Regions from separate parts of the Rhodovulum sp. BSW8 genome, predicted to be linked through region 3. Evidence: riboswitches for the same ligand, from Rfam matches in the RefSeq annotation. Region 3 holds a riboswitch; each other region holds the start of a gene.
The links. A riboswitch is a leader RNA that binds a small molecule or an ion and turns the genes downstream of it on or off. The one in region 3 is predicted to bind cobalamin.
Positions count from the first base shown of each region.

Region 1: another riboswitch for cobalamin. It lies ahead of DSD19_RS02195 (iron ABC transporter permease); the one in region 3 lies ahead of DSD19_RS06860 (aromatic ring-hydroxylating dioxygenase subunit alpha).
Region 2: another riboswitch for cobalamin. It lies ahead of DSD19_RS17525 (DUF4198 domain-containing protein); the one in region 3 lies ahead of DSD19_RS06860 (aromatic ring-hydroxylating dioxygenase subunit alpha).
Region 4: another riboswitch for cobalamin. It lies ahead of DSD19_RS18230 (TonB-dependent siderophore receptor); the one in region 3 lies ahead of DSD19_RS06860 (aromatic ring-hydroxylating dioxygenase subunit alpha).

Region 1 covers NZ_QNVX01000004.1:192,665-197,346, reverse strand. The annotation lists gene DSD19_RS02215 (biopolymer transporter ExbD) at 1-126, opposite strand, end outside; gene DSD19_RS02210 (biopolymer transporter ExbD) at 131-517, opposite strand; gene DSD19_RS02205 (MotA/TolQ/ExbB proton channel family protein) at 517-1,140, opposite strand; gene DSD19_RS02200 (ABC transporter ATP-binding protein) at 1,175-1,933, opposite strand; gene DSD19_RS02195 (iron ABC transporter permease) at 1,930-2,922, opposite strand; cobalamin riboswitch at 3,091-3,293, opposite strand; gene cueR (Cu(I)-responsive transcriptional regulator) at 3,332-3,721, opposite strand; gene DSD19_RS02185 (heavy metal translocating P-type ATPase) at 3,718-4,682, opposite strand, start outside.
Region 2 covers NZ_QNVX01000049.1:107,065-111,746, reverse strand. The annotation lists gene DSD19_RS17535 (cobalt ABC transporter permease) at 1-153, opposite strand, end outside; gene cbiM (cobalt transporter CbiM) at 150-767, opposite strand; gene DSD19_RS17525 (DUF4198 domain-containing protein) at 778-1,572, opposite strand; cobalamin riboswitch at 1,710-1,920, opposite strand; gene cobO (cob(I)yrinic acid a,c-diamide adenosyltransferase) at 2,028-2,660, shown strand; gene DSD19_RS17515 (cobyric acid synthase) at 2,806-4,320, shown strand; gene DSD19_RS17510 (cobyric acid synthase) at 4,317-4,682, shown strand, end outside.
Region 3 covers NZ_QNVX01000009.1:16,972-21,653, reverse strand. The annotation lists gene nrdE (class 1b ribonucleoside-diphosphate reductase subunit alpha) at 1-445, opposite strand, end outside; gene nrdI (class Ib ribonucleoside-diphosphate reductase assembly flavoprotein NrdI) at 427-843, opposite strand; gene nrdH (glutaredoxin-like protein NrdH) at 849-1,070, opposite strand; cobalamin riboswitch at 1,181-1,401, opposite strand; cobalamin riboswitch at 1,674-1,870, shown strand; gene DSD19_RS06860 (aromatic ring-hydroxylating dioxygenase subunit alpha) at 1,982-3,211, shown strand; gene DSD19_RS06855 (hybrid-cluster NAD(P)-dependent oxidoreductase) at 3,217-4,293, shown strand; gene DSD19_RS06850 (response regulator transcription factor) at 4,318-4,682, opposite strand, start outside.
Region 4 covers NZ_QNVX01000050.1:84,134-88,815, reverse strand. The annotation lists gene DSD19_RS18245 (dynamin family protein) at 1-717, shown strand, start outside; gene DSD19_RS18240 (hypothetical protein) at 913-1,290, shown strand; gene DSD19_RS18235 (hypothetical protein) at 1,292-2,158, shown strand; cobalamin riboswitch at 2,155-2,357, shown strand; gene DSD19_RS18230 (TonB-dependent siderophore receptor) at 2,497-4,362, shown strand; gene DSD19_RS18225 (ABC transporter substrate-binding protein) at 4,439-4,682, shown strand, end outside.

The DNA.
Region 1 (4,682 bases), on a different contig from region 3:
GGGCGCGGGCGGCACCAGCCGCGCGCTCATCAGGAAGAAGATCAGCAAAAGGAAGACGACATTGATCATCGGCACGATGCTTTCGCCCTGCCTCCGCTGCCGGTCGTCTTCGCCGAACTCGAGCATCGCCTCACTCCACCAGCATGAGCCCCGCGACCCCGGCCCGGCCGAGCGCGTCCATCGCATCGACCAGCGCCTGCAGGTCGGCCCCGTCCCGGGCGCGCAGCAGGACCGGATCGCCGGGCGCGGGCGTGATCCGCGCCAGTTCGGCCGCGATGGCATCGGGCGCCATCATCGCCTGCCCGTTCAGGGACAGCCCGTCGGGGCGCACCTCGATCAGTCTTGGCGGCCCCTGCCAGTCGCCCGCCCCGCCGCCCCTGGCCGCGACGATCCCGATCCCCGCCTCGGGGCCGAAGCGGGCGGCGATCATGAAGAAGACGAGCAGCAGGAAAACCACGTCGATCATCGGCGTGAGGCTCGGGCGCCGCGTCGGCCGGGGCGTGTCGAAACTGAACATCACCCCGCCTCCGTGGCCAGAAAAAGCCGGGTCGCGAGGTCTTCCATGTCGGCGCGGGCGCTGTCGGCCACGGATTCGAACCAGCTGAGCGAAACCGCCGCCGGGATCGCCACCGCCATGCCGGCGGCCGTGGTCAGAAGCGCCTCCCAGATGCCGCCCGCCAGATCGGCCGGGTCGGCCGCCGAGCCCGCCGATTGCAGCGCCTGAAAGGCGTCGATCATGCCCAGAACGGTGCCCAGAAGCCCCAGCAGCGGCGCGATCACCGCGATCAGTTCCAGCGCGCGCAGCCCCGAACGCGCCTCGACCAAGAGCCGCCGGGCGACGCGGGTGGTCTCTTCGCGGGCCTTCGCCTCGGGCAGGCCCCGCGCCAGCGCCCCGATGGCCGCGCCCACCAGCCGGGCGCGCAGACCGACCCGACCCGAGACCGCCTCGGCCGCCGCCTCGCGCGCACCCTCCTGCCAGAGCCGCACGGCGCGTTCGGCCCGGGCGCCCGCGAAGGCCCCCATCCGCGCGAGGCCCCAGAGCTTCCAGAGGATCAGGCTGAGCGTCGCGACCGACAGGGCCGCGATGGCCCACATCGCCGCGCCGCCGGTGTGAAGGAAGGACAGGATCGGGTCGATCATGCGGCGGGCTCCTCGGCCGGGCAGGTATCGGGGGTCATCGCACCACCTCGAGCGGCTGGAAGACCGGGCCGTCGGGGGTGTCGGCAAGATAGGCGCGCAGCCCGAAGACCTCGGCCAGATTGGCCTCGCTGAGCACCGCGCGGGGCGGGCCGTCGGCCACCAGACGGCCGCGATGCATCAGCAGAAGCCGGGTGCAGAACCGGACCGCCAGCCCCAGATCGTGGAGCGAGATCATCACGAGGCGGCCTTCGGCGGCGAGCCCTGCAAACAGCGCCATGGTGGTGAACTGATGCGCCGGGTCGAGCCCGGCAATGGGTTCGTCAGCCATCAGCACCGGCGCCTCCTGCGCCAGCGCCCGGGCGATCAGCACCCGCGCCTGTTCGCCGCCCGACAGCTCGGTCGCGCGCCGCGTGGCGAACCCGGTCAGGTCGAGGCGGGCCATCGCGGCACCGACGGCGGCGCGGTCGGCGGGTCCGGGACGCTGGCCCGGTCCCAGATGCGGCGTGCGGCCAAGCCCGACCAGGGTCTCGACGCTGACCGGCCAGGCGATCTCGCGGGTTTGCGGCAACCAGGCGGCGGCGCGGGCACGCTCGGACGCGGGAAGGCACGCAAGGCTCGATGTGCCCTTGTGCGGCACGAGGCCGAGGGTTGCGCGCATCAGGGTGGTCTTGCCTGCGCCATTGGGACCGACAAGGCCAACGCAGTCGCCGGGGGACAGCGTCGCGGTGACATCGTCGACCACCGGACAGCGCCCGCGCCGGACGGTCAGATGCGAAAGCTCAATCCCGGTCATGCGCCCGCCTCCACCCGGGTCCGGTAGATCAGCCGGATGAACAGCGGCGCGCCGATCAGTGCCGTGACGACGCCCAGCTTGAGGTCGCGGTCGGGCAGCACCAGCCGCACGCCGATATCGGCCGCCAGCAAAAGCGCCGCCCCGCCAAGCGCCGAGGCCGCCAGCAGCCGCCCGGGCCGCGCGCCCACCAGCGGGCGCAGAAGATGCGGCACGATCAGACCGACAAAGCCGATGGCGCCCGCGACCGCCACGCCCGCGCCCACCGAGGCCGCGACGCCCAGGACCAGCGCAAGGCGCAGCCGTCCAAGCCGGATGCCCAGCGCCGCCGCCGCATCCTCGCCCAGCGTCAGCGCATCGAGCCCGCGGCCGAGCCCCGCCAGCATCAGCCAGCCCAGAAGCGTCAGCGGCAGCGCCAGCCAGACATGGGTGAAGGACCGGTCGGCGAGCGAGCCCATCAGCCAGAACACGATATCGGCCGTGGCGTAAGGATTGGGCGAGAGGTTCAGCACCAGCTGCGTCAGCGCGCCCGCCAGCGCCGAAAGGGCGATGCCCGCGAGGATCAGCGTGAAGGCGCCCCCGCGCGGCCCGGCCAGCAGCAGCAGCAGCGAGACGGCGATCAGCGCGCCTGTCAGCGCCGAAGCGGGAAGCGCCAGCACATGCGCCGAGGCAAGCCCCGTCTGCAGCGCCAGCACCGCGCCCAGCGCGGCGCTCGACGAGACGCCGATCAGAGCGGGCTCGGCCAGCGGGTTGCGCATGTAGCCCTGAAGCGCCGCGCCCGAGAGCCCGAGGCTCGCGCCCACCAGCACGGCCAGGATCGCGCGCGGCAGCCGGATCTCGCGCATGACCAGAACCGCCGCCTCGCCGCGCCCGGCCAGCAGCGCCGAGAGGCTGTCCCTGACCGACAGTCCCGCGGGGCCGATCAGCAGCGACAGCGCGAAAAGGGCCGCGACCAGCAGCGCAAGCGCCCAGAAGAGCCCCTGCCCCCTCATGCGCGCGCTCCGTCTCGGTCGGCCGGTCTTGTATCCGGATCGTCCATCGCCCTGCCTTCCCTGCCCTTGCGGGCGGTCCGGGGCACGGTGGCATCGCGCCAGCCCCCCGGACGGTGATCTTTCTCACCGCTGCGGGCTGGCCGCTCCGGGGCGCGCCCCGCGCCCGGAAAGGGTGATCGTCGCTCCGGCAGGTCTCCTGGCTTGCGGGTCGTCGCTTGGCTGGCCTTCCCGGGCGCCGGGCCCAGTGGCATCTGTCAGCCGCGCTCTCCGCCTACAGTTGCGGGGGCAGCCGCGGAATTGCCCTTGCGGGGGCGCACCGCGTTCCCTTTTCTCCGGCCTTGCGGACCGGAACCGAAGTCGCTCCTGCCTAGCCGATCGGCGGGCATTGTCAAAGCCCTTTGCGGGCGGCTCAGCCCTCTCCGGCCAGCCCCTTCAGGATCGGGCAGTCGGGGCGCTGATCGCCCGCGCAGGCCGAAACCAGCTCGGCCAGGGTGGCGCGCATCGCCTGCAATTCGGCGATCTTGGCGTCGATCTGCGCCAGATGGACGCGGGCGATCTGTTTCACATCGGCGCTGGCGCGGTCCTTGTCGGTGTAAAGCGCCAGAAGCGCCCGGCATTCCTCGATGGAAAACCCAAGCGACCGCGCCCGGCCCAGAAAGGTCAGGTTGTGCAAATCGGTTTCCGAGAAATGCCGGTAGCCATTGGCGCCCCGAGCGGGGCGGATCAGGCCGATCTCCTCGTAATAGCGGATGGTCTTGGCCGGCAGCCCGGTCGCCTTCGAGATGTCGCCGATATTCATGACCGGGCCTCCAGGGGTCCGAGTCCGCGCAGCCGCAGGGCGTTCGACAGCACGAAGAGGCTTGAACAGGCCATGGCCCCCGCCGCCAGCATCGGCGACAGAAGAAGGCCGTTCAGCGGATAGAGCACGCCTGCCGCGACCGGAATGAGGGCCACGTTATAGGCGAAGGCCCAGAACAGGTTCTGACGGATATTGGCCAGCGTCCGGCGGCTGACATGGAGCGCGTTGACGACGCCCTGCGGGTCGCCCGACATCAGCACCACATCGCCCGCCTCGATGGCGACATCGGTGCCGGTGCCGATGGCGAGCCCCACATCGGCCGCCGCCAGCGCGGGCGCATCATTCAGCCCGTCGCCGACGAAGGCGACAGGGCCGTCGGCGCGCAGCCCCTCCAGCGCCTCGACCTTGCCGCCGGGCAGGACGCCCGCCACGACATGGCCGATGCCAAGCTCGGCCGCGACGGCGCGCGCGGTCGGCTCGGTATCGCCGGTGATCAGCGCCGTCCGGACACCCATGCGGTGCAGTCCCGCGATGGCCGCGCGCGCCGAGGGCTTGATCGGGTCGGCCAGCGCCAGCACCCCCGCCGCGCGCCCGCCGAGGGCCACGAAGACCGGGGTTGCGCCGGTCGCGGCCAGCGCCGCGGCCTCGGCCGCGAGGGGTCCAAGCGCGATGCCCTCGCGCGCCATCAGCCGTTCGGCGCCCACCAGCACCGCGCGGCCCCCGATCCGCCCCCGGACGCCGAAGCCGGGCAGCGCCTCGACGCCTTCGGCCTCGGGATGATCGGGGGCGGCGGCGAGGATGGCGCGGGCCAGCGGATGTTCCGACCGGGCCTCGAGCGCGGCGGCCGCGGCCAGAACCTCGCCGCGATCAAAGCCCTCGGCCAGCCGCGCCCCGGTCAGTTCGGGGCGGCCCTCGGTCAGCGTGCCGGTCTTGTCGAAGGCAACCGTCGCAACGCCCGACA
Region 2 (4,682 bases), on a different contig from region 3:
GACCAGGGCATCGGCGGCCATGTCGCCATTCGAAAAGCCGATCTCGCCCTCGATCAGCGCGCCATCGGCATAGGCCCCGCCAACCACCTTATGGGCCAGCGCAGGCAGCGGCGCCATCGCAAGCGCCAGCATCAAAGCAAGGGGACGGATCATCGTTGAGGTCCTTGAACTGTCGTGAAGAGGTCGGGCTTCACCTGGGCGGCAAGATAGACGGCGGCGGCGGTCAAAAGGCCCTCGACCGCCATCACCGGGATATGGGCCAGAAAGACCAGCCGGGCGGCGGGCAGGAAGGCCTCGCCCGACAGCGCCAGCGCGAGACCGACGCAAAGCGCCGTCAGCGCGATGGCCAGCGCCCCGCCCATCCCGGCCCAAAGCGCCGCGATCCGGGGCGTGCCGCGCGCAAGGCCCCGGCGGCAGAGGTAATGGACGATCACCGCGGGCAGCGCGATGTTCAGGGTATTGACCCCCAGCACCGTCAGCCCGCCGAAGCCGAAGAAGACCGCCTGCAGCAAGAGCCCCACGAAGAGCGCCGGAAAGGCGGCCCAGCCAAGCACCAGCCCGGCCAGACCGTTCAGGATCAGGTGCACCGAGGACGGGCCGATAGGCACATGGATCAGCGAGGCCACGAAGAAGCTGGCCGACAGAATCCCGGCCGCCGGGGTCTTTTCCAGCGTCAGGTCGCGCAGGCCGCGCGCCACGCCCCCCGCCGCCAGCACCGCGCCGCCGATCACCACGGGCGCCGCCAGCGCCCCGTCCACGATATGCATGGGCCTGCCCCTATTTCAGATCGAAGGCGCGGATCCAGAGCACCGCATCCTGGCTGAGCTCCTTGCCGTCATGTTCGGTATCGGGGCCCACGCCCAGCGCGGCAAAGCCCCAATAGCCCGCCTTGGGCACGCCGAAGGTGAAATAGCCGTTCTCGTCCGACACGGCGACGATGGCGCCGCCCGGCAGCGGCCCGGCGGTCGCGGGCTTGGGCGCGCCCGTCGCCATGTCGGGCTCGGCCGCCATGTATTCGATCTCGATCTCGGCGCCCGCGACAGGCTGGCCCGCCGACAGCACCCGCCCGGTGAAGGTCGATCCCGCGATGACGTTATAGGGTTTGACCAGCGGCACGATCTCGGTCTTCAGCCCCTGCGGGCTGTCCCAGTCGGTCGGCATCTGGCCGCGATTGAGATAGGTCTTGGTGATCTGCTGGATATAGATGTCCTCGGACTCTTCGTAATAGGGCGCGGGCACCGTCACCAGCACGTAGTCGCCCATCCGCTTGACCGGCAGGCTGCCATCCCAGGCCACGGCCTCGTTCGTCGGGCCGCGGAAGACCGTCTGGCTGAGCGTCGCGTGAAGGTCGATCTTTTCGCCGCGATGGATGGCGTAGAATTCCAGCGGTTCGCCCATGTCCATGACCGGGCCGCTTTCCTGCGGGTGCCAGAAGATCAGCTTGACCGGAACGTCGCCGGGCGCGTCGATCAGGCTTTCTTCGGTATAGGCCAGCTGGAAATGCGCGGCGGCCACCCCGGGAACAAGGGTCAGCGCCAGCGCGGCGGTCAGGAGATTGCCGTGGAAGATCAAGGTCGTTGCCTTTCAACAAGAGCGGCCGGACGGGCCGCGGGTGAAAGGACGAGGGGAGGAGAGGCTCGAACGGGCCGCAACGCAGCCGATCCGGGCCAGACGCGCACCCCGGCGTCCGGTGGAAACCGCCTCCCCTTGCGGGAAAACGGGCGGCCGGCAGGTCTCCTGGCTCGCGGGTCTCAGCTTGGCTGGCCTTCCCGGGGGTCATCCCCAGTGGCGTTCTCAGCCGTGCTCGCCGCTTACAGTTGCGGGGGCAGCCGCGGACTTGCCCCTTGCGGGGGCGCACCGCGTTCCCATTTCACGTCCGGACCCTTGGGGCCCGGGCGAACCGGTCACGGCTCCGTCATTGCAAGCGGCTCGGGCCTTGTCAATCGGCGCGACCGCCGCGGCGCGGCGCGGGTTTGACGCGGCCGCCCCGCCCGCTAATCTGTCCCCGACACGCGCAAGGAGCCCCCATGACCGACGAGACCGTCCCCGATACCGCTGCCGACGACGCCCGCCATGCCAGCAAGATGGCCAGGAAGAAGGCCGCGCGCGACAAGATCATGGCCGGCAAGAGCGGCGAGAAGGGGCTGATCCTCGTGCATACCGGTACCGGCAAGGGCAAGTCCTCGGCGGGGTTCGGGATGATCCTGCGCTGCATCGCCCATCAGATGCCCTGCGCCGTCGTCCAGTTCGTCAAGGGCGCCTGGGATACCGGCGAGCGGCGGCTTCTGACCTCGCATTTCGGCGATCTCTGCCAGTTCCATGCCATGGGCGAGGGCTTCACCTGGGAAACCCAGGACCGCGCCCGCGACATCGCGGCGGCCGAAAAGGGCTGGGAGAAGGCCAAGGAGCTGATCCGCGATCCCGCGATCCGCATGGTGCTGCTCGACGAGATCAACATCGCGCTGCGCTACGGCTATCTGGATCCGGCCGAGGTTGTGGCCTTCCTGCAGGCCGAGAAGCCGCCTTTGACCCATGTCGTGCTGACCGGCCGGAACGCCCCCGAGGCGCTGATCGAGGCCGCCGATCTGGTCACCGAGATGACGCTGGTCAAGCATCCGTTCCGGTCGGGCATCAAGGGCCAGCCGGGGGTCGAGTTCTGAGCCGCGCTTGACATCCGGAAAGCCCCGTCCGACACCCCTGCCGAACGCCGCAGGAGCCCCGATGACATCCCACAGGACCCCGAGCCCGCCTTCCGACCTGCCCCCCGACGATGCCGCGCCGCCGATGCCGGAGATCTCGGTGCCGATGCTCGACCCGGCCCCGCCGCGCCGGGCGAAGGCACTGATGTTCCAGGGCACCAGTTCGGATGTGGGCAAGAGCCTGCTGGTCGCCGGGCTCTGCCGCGCCTATGCGCGGCGCGGCGTGAAGGTGGCGCCCTTCAAGGCGCAGAACATGTCGAACAACGCCGCCGTCGCCGCCGACAGCGACCTGCCCCCCGGCCCCGATGGCGTGGCCCCTCCGGGCGAGATCGGCCGGGCCCAGGCGCTGCAGGCAAGGGCGGCGGGTCTGCCTCCCTCGATCCACATGAACCCGGTGCTGCTGAAACCCCAGGCCATGGTCGGCTCGCAGGTGGTGCTGCGGGGGCGCGCGCTGGGGAACTGGCCCGCGCGCCATTATCACGAACTCAAGCCGAAGCTCCTGCCCGCGGTGATGGACAGCTTCAACCGCATCGCCGCCGAGGCCGATCTGGTGCTGGTCGAGGGCGCGGGCTCGGGCACCGAGACCTATCTGCGCAAAAGCGACATCGCCAACATGCGCTTTGCCGAGGCCGCCGACCTGCCGGTGGTGCTGGTCACCGACAACGACCGGGGCGGGGCCATGGCCGCCGTCGTGGGCTCGTGGCTGCTGCATACCGAGCCCGAGCGGGCGCGCATCGCGGGCTTTCTGGTGAACAAGTTCCGCGGCTATTTCTCGCTTTACGACCCGGCCTGCCGCAGCATCACCGAGATCACCGGCTGGCCGCTTCTGGGGGTCGCGCGCTGGTTCGACGCGGCCTCGCGCCTGCCCGCCGAGGATGCGCTGGCGCTGGAACGGCCCGCTTCGGGCACCGGGCAGGGGCTGGTGATCGCGGTGCCCCATATCGCGCGGATGGCCAATTTCGACGATCTCGACCCGCTGTCGGCCGAACCGGGCGTCGATCTGCGCTGGGTCCGGCCCGGCGAGCCCATTCCGGCCGAGGCCGATGTCGTGCTGCTGCCGGGCTCGAAGACCACACGGCCCGCGCTCGACTCGATCCGCGCCAACGGCTGGGACATCGACATTCAGGCGCATCTGCGCCGCGGCGGCCGGGTCGTGGGCATCTGCGCGGGGTTCCAGATGCTGGGCCGCACCGTGCGCGACCCGCAGGGCCTCGAAGGCCCGCCGGGCGAGACGCCGGGGCTGGGGCTTCTCGACATCGAGACCGAAATCGGCCCCGAAAAGCGCCTGGCCGAGGTCGCGGCCCTCGACACCGTCAGCGGCGCCCGGATCACCGGCTACGAGATGCATATGGGCGTGACCCGCGGTCCGGGCCTCGACCGACCCTGGATGATGCTGAACGGCCGACCCGAAGGCGCGCTGTCGGCCGACGGACGGGTGATGGGCGGCTATGTGCACGGGATCTTCGGCGCCGACGGGTTCCGGCGGCACTGGCTGACGGCGATGGGCGGCCGCGCCTCGGGGCTTGACCATGCCGCCCGGATCGAGGCCACGCTGGAGGCGCTGGCCGACCAGCTCGAGACCGATCTCGATCTCGATGCCCTGCTGACGCTGGCCCGATGACCGCCCGGCGCCTCATGGTTCTGGGCACCGGCTCGGACGTGGGCAAGAGCCTGCTGGTCGCGGGGCTCGCCCGCGCCTATGCCCGGCGCGGTCTGACCGTGGCGCCGTTCAAGGCGCAGAACATGTCGAACAATGCCGCCGTGACGGCGGATGGCGGCGAGATCGGCCGGGCACAGGCGCTGCAGGCGCGCGCCGCGGGCGTGCCCCTGTCGGTCGACATGAACCCGGTGCTGCTGAAGCCCGAAACCGATATCGACTGTCAGGTCGTGCTGCGCGGCCGCGTGCTGGGGCGGCAGTCGGCCAGCGCCTATCAGGCGCTCAAACCGACCTTGAGGTCCGAGGTCGTGGCCAGCCTGAACCGG
Region 3 (4,682 bases):
CGTCCATCAGCCGCATGGCCAGGGCTTCGTCGCCCCGCGCCAGCGCGAGAGCCACCATCACCACGCGGTCTTCATAGCGTTCCAGATAGCGCTGCCCGTCGCGGGTCTTCAGGGTGTAGGAGGTATAGTATTTGAAGGCCCCGAGGAACGTGGAAAAGCGGAATTTCCTCGCATAGGCCGCATCCCAGATCCGCCGCTGGAAATTCCGGGAATACTGGTCGAGAACCTCGGCCTCGTAATAGCCTTCATCGACCAGATATCCGAGCTTTTCGTCAAGGCTGTGAAAGAACACGGTGTTCTGGTTGACATGCTGCAGAAAATACTGCCGCGCGGCCATGCGTTCGGCGTCGAAGCGGATGCGTCCGTCTTCGTCGAAGAGGTTCAGCATCGCGTTCAGCGCATGGTAATCAAGCGCCGACGCGTCTTTCAGGCCGTGATCGAGCATTTCGGTCTCCAGAACTCTGCAAGCCCAGCACGGACGCGGGCGATGTCGGCTTCGGTTCCGGCCAGTTCGAACCGGTAAAGCACCGGAACGGCGCATTTGCGGGCGATGACCTCGCCTGCGGCGGCGAAGAGCGTGCCGAAATTGCGGTTTCCACTGGCGATGACGCCCCGCAGAGCGCTGCGGGGGACGGGATCGTTGAGAAAGCGGATCACCTGCCTGGGCACAGCGCCACGGCCCGCGCCGTCGGCATAGGTCGGGCAGATCAGCACGAAGGCGTCGGCCGGGCTGGGCATTGGATCCTCGGGGTCGATCGGAATGCGCGCCGCCGGCAGACCCAGAGCCTGCACGAAGCGCGCGGTATTGCCAGACCCGGAGGAATAGTAGACGAGCCCGCCCATCGCCGTCAGGCCAGCCGACCGATCAGGTCCGGACGGAACCCCGCCCAGTGATCCTCGCCCGCAATCACCACCGGCACCTGCCGGTAACCCAGCCCGGTCACATGGCTCAGCGCCGCGTCATCTTCGGTCAGGTCGATCACTTCATAGCTCAGCCCGCGCGCCTCAAGCGCGCGTGTCGTGGCCGTGCATTGCACGCAGGCCGGTCTGGAATAGACGGTGATAGTCATGTCTCGCCCCATATGTCTGCCGTTTCCTGTCGGACCTTGGGACACGAGAGCCATGGCGACGGGGCGGCCCGCCGCGAATCGCACACGCACCCCGAGGCCCTCCGCCTGTGGTTGTCGCCGTCCGTCATGGCAGGTCTCCTGGCTTGCGGGTCGACACTTGGCTGGCCTTCCCGGACCCCGATCCCCTGATGGATTGGCCCAGTGGCGTCGTCAGCTTCGCTCGCCGCTCACAGTTGCGGGGGCAGCGCCGGATTTGACCCATACGGGCCTGCACCGGCTTCCCTCTTTCGTCCCCGGGTCGCCCCGGGAAACCATGACTGGATCACCATCTCTCGATCCCCTTCGGATGTCAATATCTGGTGTTCCAGATCCTCAGATTTACGACCTGTTGGGTGCAGGGCCGAAAGGGCTGGCGCCGGCACGTGGACCCGTTTCTTTGGTGGAAGGTCTCCCAATCGCCTGAAAAACCTCCGTCCGGTCTCGCGCAGCGATCCTGAAGCTTCCGCTTCGACCCAATGGCGCGCGTCCCGGCCCGGGGATCGGCCTTGTTCGCGAATGCGATGGCCGAAGTCGTTTTCCGGCCATCGGCTGCCGCCCTCTGCGATTAGAATCGTTCCGCAAGGTGCCGCCGGTGACGGCGGAGAATTGGGAAGCCGGTGCAGAACCGGCGCTGCCCCCGCAACGGTAACGGATGGGCAGGCACGGCGAAGGCCACTGGGAAAGCCTCCCCGGGAAGGCGCCGCGCCCGGCTGAAAGGCCACTCCGAAGCCCGGAAACCAGCCTTGCGCGAGACGCAAGCCGCGGGCGGCGGCGCAGGCGCTTGACGGGCTGTGGCGGTATGCCGGGGCCCGGACGGTTTGCGCTCCGCTCGCTTCGGAAACCGCCGCGAAACATGCGGCAAGGGGCAGACCATGAAGCACGACCTCTCGCATTTGTTGGCCGCACAGAAACCGGGACAGGCGCTGGACCGTCCGTTTTATACCGATCAAGGCGTTTTCGAGGCCGATCTCCAGACGATCTGGTATCGCGAGTGGCTGTTCGCCATTCCGAGCTGCGAGCTGGAAAAGCCCGGCTCCTACGTCACCCACAAGGTCGGCGCCTATCGCGTGATCCTCGTGCGCGGCGCCGATGGCGCGATCCGCGCGTTCCACAATTCCTGCCGCCATCGCGGCTCGATCATCTGCAAGGCGGCCCGGGGCAACGTCCCGAAGCTTGTCTGCCCCTATCACCAATGGACCTACGAACTGGACGGGCGGCTGCTTTGGGCGCGGGACATGGGCGCCGAATTCGACGCCTCGGCGCACGGCCTGAAACCGGTTCACTGCCGTGAACTGGCGGGGCTTGTCTATATCTGCCTGGCCGAGGAGGCGCCCGATTTCGACGCCTTCGCCGATCAGGTCCGTCCCTACCTCGAGGTGCATGACCTGACGACGGCGAAGGTCGCCCACGAATCCACCATCATCGAGAATGGCAACTGGAAGCTCGTCTGGGAGAACAACCGCGAGTGCTATCATTGCAGCGGCAACCACCCCTCCCTGTGCCGCACCTATCCCGAGGACCCCCGCATCACCGGCACCGACGGCGATGCCCTGCCCGAACCCGTCAGGGCGCATGTCGCGCGCTGCGAGGACGCGGGCATTCCGGCACGGCTTCGCCTGGCAGGAAGCGGGCAGTTCAGGGTCGCGCGGATGCCGCTGCTGCCCGGTGCCGAAAGCTACACGATGGACGGCAAGGTGGCCGTGACCCGCCCGCTTGGACGGTTGCCGTTCCGGGATGCCGGGACCTTGCTTCTGTTCCACTATCCGACGACCTGGAACCATTTCCTGTCGGACCATTCCATCGTCTTCCGCGTGACACCGGTCTCGGCACGGGAAACCGAAGTCACGACCAAGTGGCTGGTACACAGGGACGCGGTCGAGGGGCGCGACTATGACCTCACGCGCCTGACCGAAGTCTGGATCGCCACCAACGACGAGGACCGGCGGGTGGTCGAGGACAACCAGCTGGGCATCGACTCGCCGGCCTATGTGCCGGGGCCCTATTCGGCGGTGCAGGAATCGGGCGTGATCCAGTTCGTCGACTGGTATTGCCGGACCCTCGCCGAAAGGACCGGGGCGCCGTCCCGGATCGCGGCGGAGTGAGCGGGATGACCGATCTCTCCGGCCCGCAGGCCCGCTCGATCTGGTCCGATGACGAGATGCTGGAATGCGTCTCGGTCATCCCCGAGGTGCCGAACACGGCCACCTTCACCTTCCAGGCGCCCTCCGGCGCGCTTTTCGACTATCTGCCGGGGCAGTTCCTGACGCTCGAGATCCCGGTTCCGGGCGGGACCGTGCACCGCACCTACACGATCTCGTCCTCGCCCTCGCGGCCGCGGTCGGTCTCGGTCACGGTCAAGGCGCAGGCGGCAAGCCTCGGCACCCGATGGATGCTCGATGAGCTGCGGCCGGGCATGCGCCTGAAGGCGTTCGGCCCGGCGGGCGTGTTCAGCCACCTGAACCATCCGGCGGCGAAGTACCTCTTCATCTCGGCGGGCTCGGGCATCACGCCGGCCATGTCGATGACCACCTTCATGTTCGATCTGGGCACGGTGCCCGACATCGTCTTCGTGAACTGCGCCCGCAGCCCGTCCGGGATCATCTTTCGCGAACGGCTGGAGCACATGGCGTCGCGGGTTCCCGGCATCGACCTGAAATGGGTCGTGGAACGGCCCGATCCGTTCCGGCCATGGACCGGGTATCGGGGCGTGTTCAACCAGCTGATGCTGGGCCTGATGGCGCCGGACTACCTGGACCGCGAGGTGTTCTGCTGCGGCCCCGAGCCGTTCATGCAGACGGTGCGCGACGCGCTTCAGGGCCTTGGATACGACATGGACCGCTATCATCAGGAAAGCTTCCAGGCGCCGGCCGCGACCGCCGACGAGGTGCCGGACCTCGACGACGTGGTCCCCAGCGAGGATGCAGAAGTCGAACTGACCTTCGCCCGGTCCGGCGTCACCGCGCGCGCGTCCGAAACCGACACCATCCTGGCCGCCGCGCGGGGCGCCGGGCTGAACATTCCTTCGGGCTGCACCTTCGGCGTCTGCGGCACATGCAAGATCAGAAAGCTCTCGGGCGAGGTGCATATGGTGCATAACGGCGGCATCTCCGAGGACGACATCGCCGCCGGCTACGTGCTTGCCTGCTGTTCCCACCCGATCGGAAAGGTCGCGGTCGATGTATGATGGCGAAAGCCGCGCAGATCCGGGTCAGGCCCCCTCGAAATAGCGGATCGCCTTCACGACGAGGTCGCCAAGGCTCGACGCGCCGAGCTTCGACTTCAGGATCAGGCTGACATTCGAAACCGTCTTGTAGCTGATGCAGGCCCGCGATGCGATTTCACGATAAGAAAGACCCTCTGCGATCAGACCAAGGATTTCTTCCTCGCGCCCCGTCAAATGAACCCGTGCGCCGCCGCCCGTCACTTCCATCAGTGCAATCTTGCGGGCGAAATGCGCGCCCACATGGTGACGACCGGCCGCAACCTCCTCGAAGGCGAAGCAGATATCCCGCGGCGGCGAATCCTTGTTGATGATCCCGTGCGCACCGGAATTCAGCGCGCGGCGGGCAAGGA
Region 4 (4,682 bases), on a different contig from region 3:
CAGCTGCCGCCGGTACGCCTCTCCTACGGTTCCGCCCCCGCCTGGCGCGAGGATCGCTTCGGCCGCATCGAACCCGTCGAGATGGCCGACCTTCCCCGACTTTCCCCCGCCGAGACCCGGCTGATCCAGATCCATGCCGAAGCCGAGATCCTCAAGCTTTGCGACCTGATCGACATGCCCGGCATCTCGGACCCGAACATGGGCTCGGAGGTCTGGGAAAGCGCCATCAGCCTTGCCGACGGGGTGATCTGGTGCAGCCATGCGACCCAGGCCTGGCGCCAGTCCGAAGCCGCCGTCTGGGACATGTTCGCCGACCGGCTGGGCGAAACAAGCCTGCTGCTGCTGACCCGGTTCGACAAGCTGGTGACCGACCGCGACCGCACCCGGGTGTTGCGCCGGGTGCGGCGCGAAACCGAGGGGCTTTTTGCCGATGTCTGCCCGATCGCCCTGACCGATGCGCTGGACGCGCAGGACGATCCGGCGCGCTGGGCTGCCAGCGGCGCCGGGGAGTTTGGCCGCGCGCTGCTGCAGGTGCTGCGGCGGCTGGGCGCGACGGCAAACGATCACGAGGCGCCGGTTGTGCTGGACCCCGACTGGCGCGTCGGCGGGGCGGGCATGCCCGTGCGTCCGCGGCGGGTGCAGATCGACGAAAGCCGCAGCCGAAGCCCGCGGCCGGTGCGCGCGCAAAGACCGGGCGCCAGCCCGCCTGCGGCCTGACGGCGCACGGCCCGGTCCATCGCCCGGTCCATCACCTGGCGCGGCGCGCGGCCCAGTTCCGTTGCGCCCCGTCGCCCACGCCCCCGGCCCGTGCGCTATTGCCAGTGGCCGCCGCCGGAAATTCGGATAAACTCGGGCACGATGCCGTTGACGGTCACCATTCAGGCGCTCCGACGGGCGATTCCCGATTGCCGGGTGATCGCATTCGTTGACCTGTCGGCGCGGCTGGTGCTGCGGGCCGAGGCCGAGCATTCTCAGCCCCAGGAATTCTACGATGCGCTTTGTCTGCGCGGAGCGCTGCTTCTGGGCGGGCAGGCCGCCGCCGCCTCGACCGAAGTGTTCGGGACCGATCAGGCGCCCCCCGAGGCGGTGCTGCTGCACGAGGGCCGGTTCGAGCTTTTCGTGCGGGCGCCGCGCGACCCGGACGAGGCACTTTGCGCGGTGATCGGAGGCGAGGCCGATATCGCGGCCGCGCTTGCCGCCATGCGCGCCACAATGGCCGAAATCGTCGAGATCGTCGATGCCGCGCCCCCGGCCGCTGCGGCCGGCGGGTCGCAGGACCGGGGCCGCTGAGATGGCCGGGCTCGAGCGTCTCAACGCCGCGCTGGCCAAGCTGAGGGGCGCCGAGGCCGCCGCCGAACGCACGGTGCCCGGGGGCGTGGACGGGATCGTCGAGGTGCTGCTGACCGAGATTTCGGAAACGATCCTGCCGCGCGAAATGACCATCGGCGACGGGGCCGGTCAGGAAATCCGGCTGCTGGCGGCCCGCCGCCGCCTGTTGCGGGTGGGCCGCACGGGGCCGGTCACAGCGGACGCGGCGCCGATCCCGGCCGAGCCGCCAGAGGCCACCGGCGATCCCGCCGAGCCCCTGATCGCCGCCTTTCACGGCCGGGTCCGCCCCTTCGTCGCCAAGGCGGCCGAGCTGTCGGTCGCCGCGAGCCGCCCTCCCTACCGGGTCGATCCGACCGAAGCCGGCTGTTCGGTCGAGGCTCTGCGCGCGGCCGCAGACCGCGGCTGGACCGCGCCTGCGGCCAGCGCCCCCGCACCCGAGCCCCTCCCGGACCAGGCCGGAGAGACCGCCACGCCGCCGCCCGATCCGGTCGGCACCTGTCTCGCCCGGGCGACGGCCGGGCTGCGGCTGCGCGAGGGCCAGATTGTCGCGATGCAGGGCGATGCCGAATTTGCCCACCGGCTGACCGGGTTCACCGGGCTCGGGCTCGGCGCGATGACCAAAGCCGCCGGAGACGGCCCCGGGACCACCTGCGCGATCCTGCGCGCGCCCGCGCCGTCGAACCTTCTGCTGGTGCGTGTCGCCCACGGCCGGGACGCCGCGCTTTTTCTGAGCCCCAGCGAAGAGCTTCCCGCGATCCTCGCCCTCTGCCGCGCGACCGGACCGGCCGCAAGGAGCGCGCCGCTTGACAGGGCCGGGAGCCCGGATTAACCGAAACTTGTCTTGGTTCGCCCGGAAACGGGCGATGAAAAGGGAACGCGGTGCGGCCTTCATGGGGTCAATTCCGCGGCTGCCCCCGCAACTGTAAGCGGCGAGCGCGGCTGATCGTGCCACTGGGGGTCCTCCCCGGGAAGGCCAGCCAAGCGAGGACCCGCAAGCCAGGAGACCTGCCAGGGCGATCACCTAGCCTGACCGCGGGGCGCGGCGCAGGCGGCGGACCATCCGCAGTGGTGACGCATCACCGTCTGCGGAAGGCATGTCTTTCCAAGGACCCCATGACAGGACGGACCGCCCGCCGCGGCGGTTCCCGAGACCGGAACGGAACCGACATGACAAGACCCACCCTTTGCCTCGGGCTCGGCCTCGCCGCGCTGAGCCCCCTGCCCGCCCTGGCGCAGGAGGTGCAGTCCAGCCTGATGCTGGACGAGATCACTGCCAGCGCCAGCCTCACGCCCATCGCCACCAACCGGACCGGTGCGACGGTCGAGACCCTCGAGAGCGGCGAGATTGCAGCGGGCGGACAGAATCTGGGCCAGACGCTTGCCACCCTGCCGGGCGTGTCGATCACCCAGAATGGCGGGCTCGGGCAGACCGCCACGCTTCGGATTCGCGGGCTTGGAAACGGCTATATCGCGACCCGGATCGACGGAATGGACTTTGCCGACCCGTCGGGCACCCCTGCCGCGCTCGACTTCGGCACCCTGACCGCCGGCCTGCCCTCCAGGATCGAAGTGCTGAAGGGCTCGCAATCCGCGCTTTTCGGGGCAAATGCCATCGCGGGCGTTGTCGACATCACCACCTGGAGACCGGAGAAACTGGGCTTTTCGGGGAGGGCGACGGTCGAAACCGGCACCTATGGCAGCTACTCTGCCGGTCTGAGCCTTGGCCAGAAGACCGAACGCGGCGAAGTGTCGGCCACGATCTCGCATGTCGAAACCGACGGCTTCTCGACCCTGTCGGGCAATAACGAAGCGGACGGCTTCGACGAGGATTCGGTCTCGCTCAATGCCGCCTACGATCTGACCGACACCCTTCGGCTGGGCTTCTCGGGATTCTATTCCGACGGAAACTCGGACTATGACAGCGACGCGACCGACACGAACCCGATCACCCGATCGGAGGCGACGCGGAAAGGCCTGCGCGCCTTCGCCCAATTCGCGATCGGGACGGTCGACAACGAACTGTCGCTGGCGCGCACGCAGACCGAGCGCAGCTACCGTTCGAGTTTCGGGACGTCCTCCTATGATGGCACCAGCCGCGCCGCCAGCTATCTCGGGACGGCCTCTCTGGCGGCCGGGACCGACCTCTCCTTCGGCGCCGACTGGAAACAGGACGAGGCCACGCTTGACGGCGAGACCTATTCGGTCATCAACCGCGCGCTCTTTGCAGAGCTTCGCCAGGCCGCGACCGACGACATCGATCTGTCGCTTTCGCTGCGCTACGATAATTATTCCAGCTTTGACGATCAGGTGACCGGCCGCGCCGCGCTGGCCTGGCGGCTCCAGCCCGACCTGATCTTCCGCACCTCTCTGGGCACCGGCTATCGCGTCCCCGCGCTTTACGAACTTTACGGCACCATTACCGGCGACACGGTCGGCAACCCGGACCTCAACCCCGAAACCAGCACCAGCTTCGACATCGGGCTTGAAAAGCGCCTGTCGGGCGACGGGTTCCTGAAGGCCACCGCCTTCTTTGCGGAAATCGATGACAAGATCGACTATGGCGCAGCCGACCCCGCCATCTGCAGCTATGCTTGGGGCTGCTACCGCCAGCTCGACGGAACCACCCGCAGCCAGGGCCTGGAACTGTCCGGCCGCCACGAGATGACCTCCGCCATCGCGCTTTACGGCAGCTACACCTATACCGACGTCCGCTGGAAGGGCGAGCGGCTCGACCGCGTGCCGCTCCACGATCTTCTGCTGGGCGTCAGCAGCGAGGTGACGCCGCGGCTCACGGCCGATGTCTCCTACCAGTATCTGGCCGGACGCCTCGACCCTTACGGCTCTCTGCCCGATGCCGGGCTTGCCGCGGCCCAGATCACCTACGCGCTGGACAACGGCACCGAGGCCTATGCAAGGGTCGAAAACCTCTTCGACGAGGAGTTCTACTCGGCCGTCGCCTATGGCTATGGCGGCGCCTATCACTACAACACCACGGGCCGGGCGCTCTATGTGGGGCTGCGTGCCTCCTTCTAGCGCGATCGGTCTCGCCGCGGCCCTGGCCCTTGCCGGGGCCGCGGTGCTTGCCGACCCGCCCGCGCGGGTCGTATCGATGAACCTCTGCACAGACCAGCTTGCCATGCTGGTCGCGGCGCCGGGTCAGCTGGTCTCGATCAGCGACCTGGCCGCGAACCCGATGAACTCGGCCATGCCCGAGGCCGCCCGCGCCTACCCCGCCAATACCGGCGGCGCCGAGGAGATCTTTCTGATGCGCCCCGATCTGGTGTTGGCCGGCACCTATTCGAACCCGGCGACGGTCGCCATGCTGGAACGGCTCGGCATCCGGGTCGCGCGGA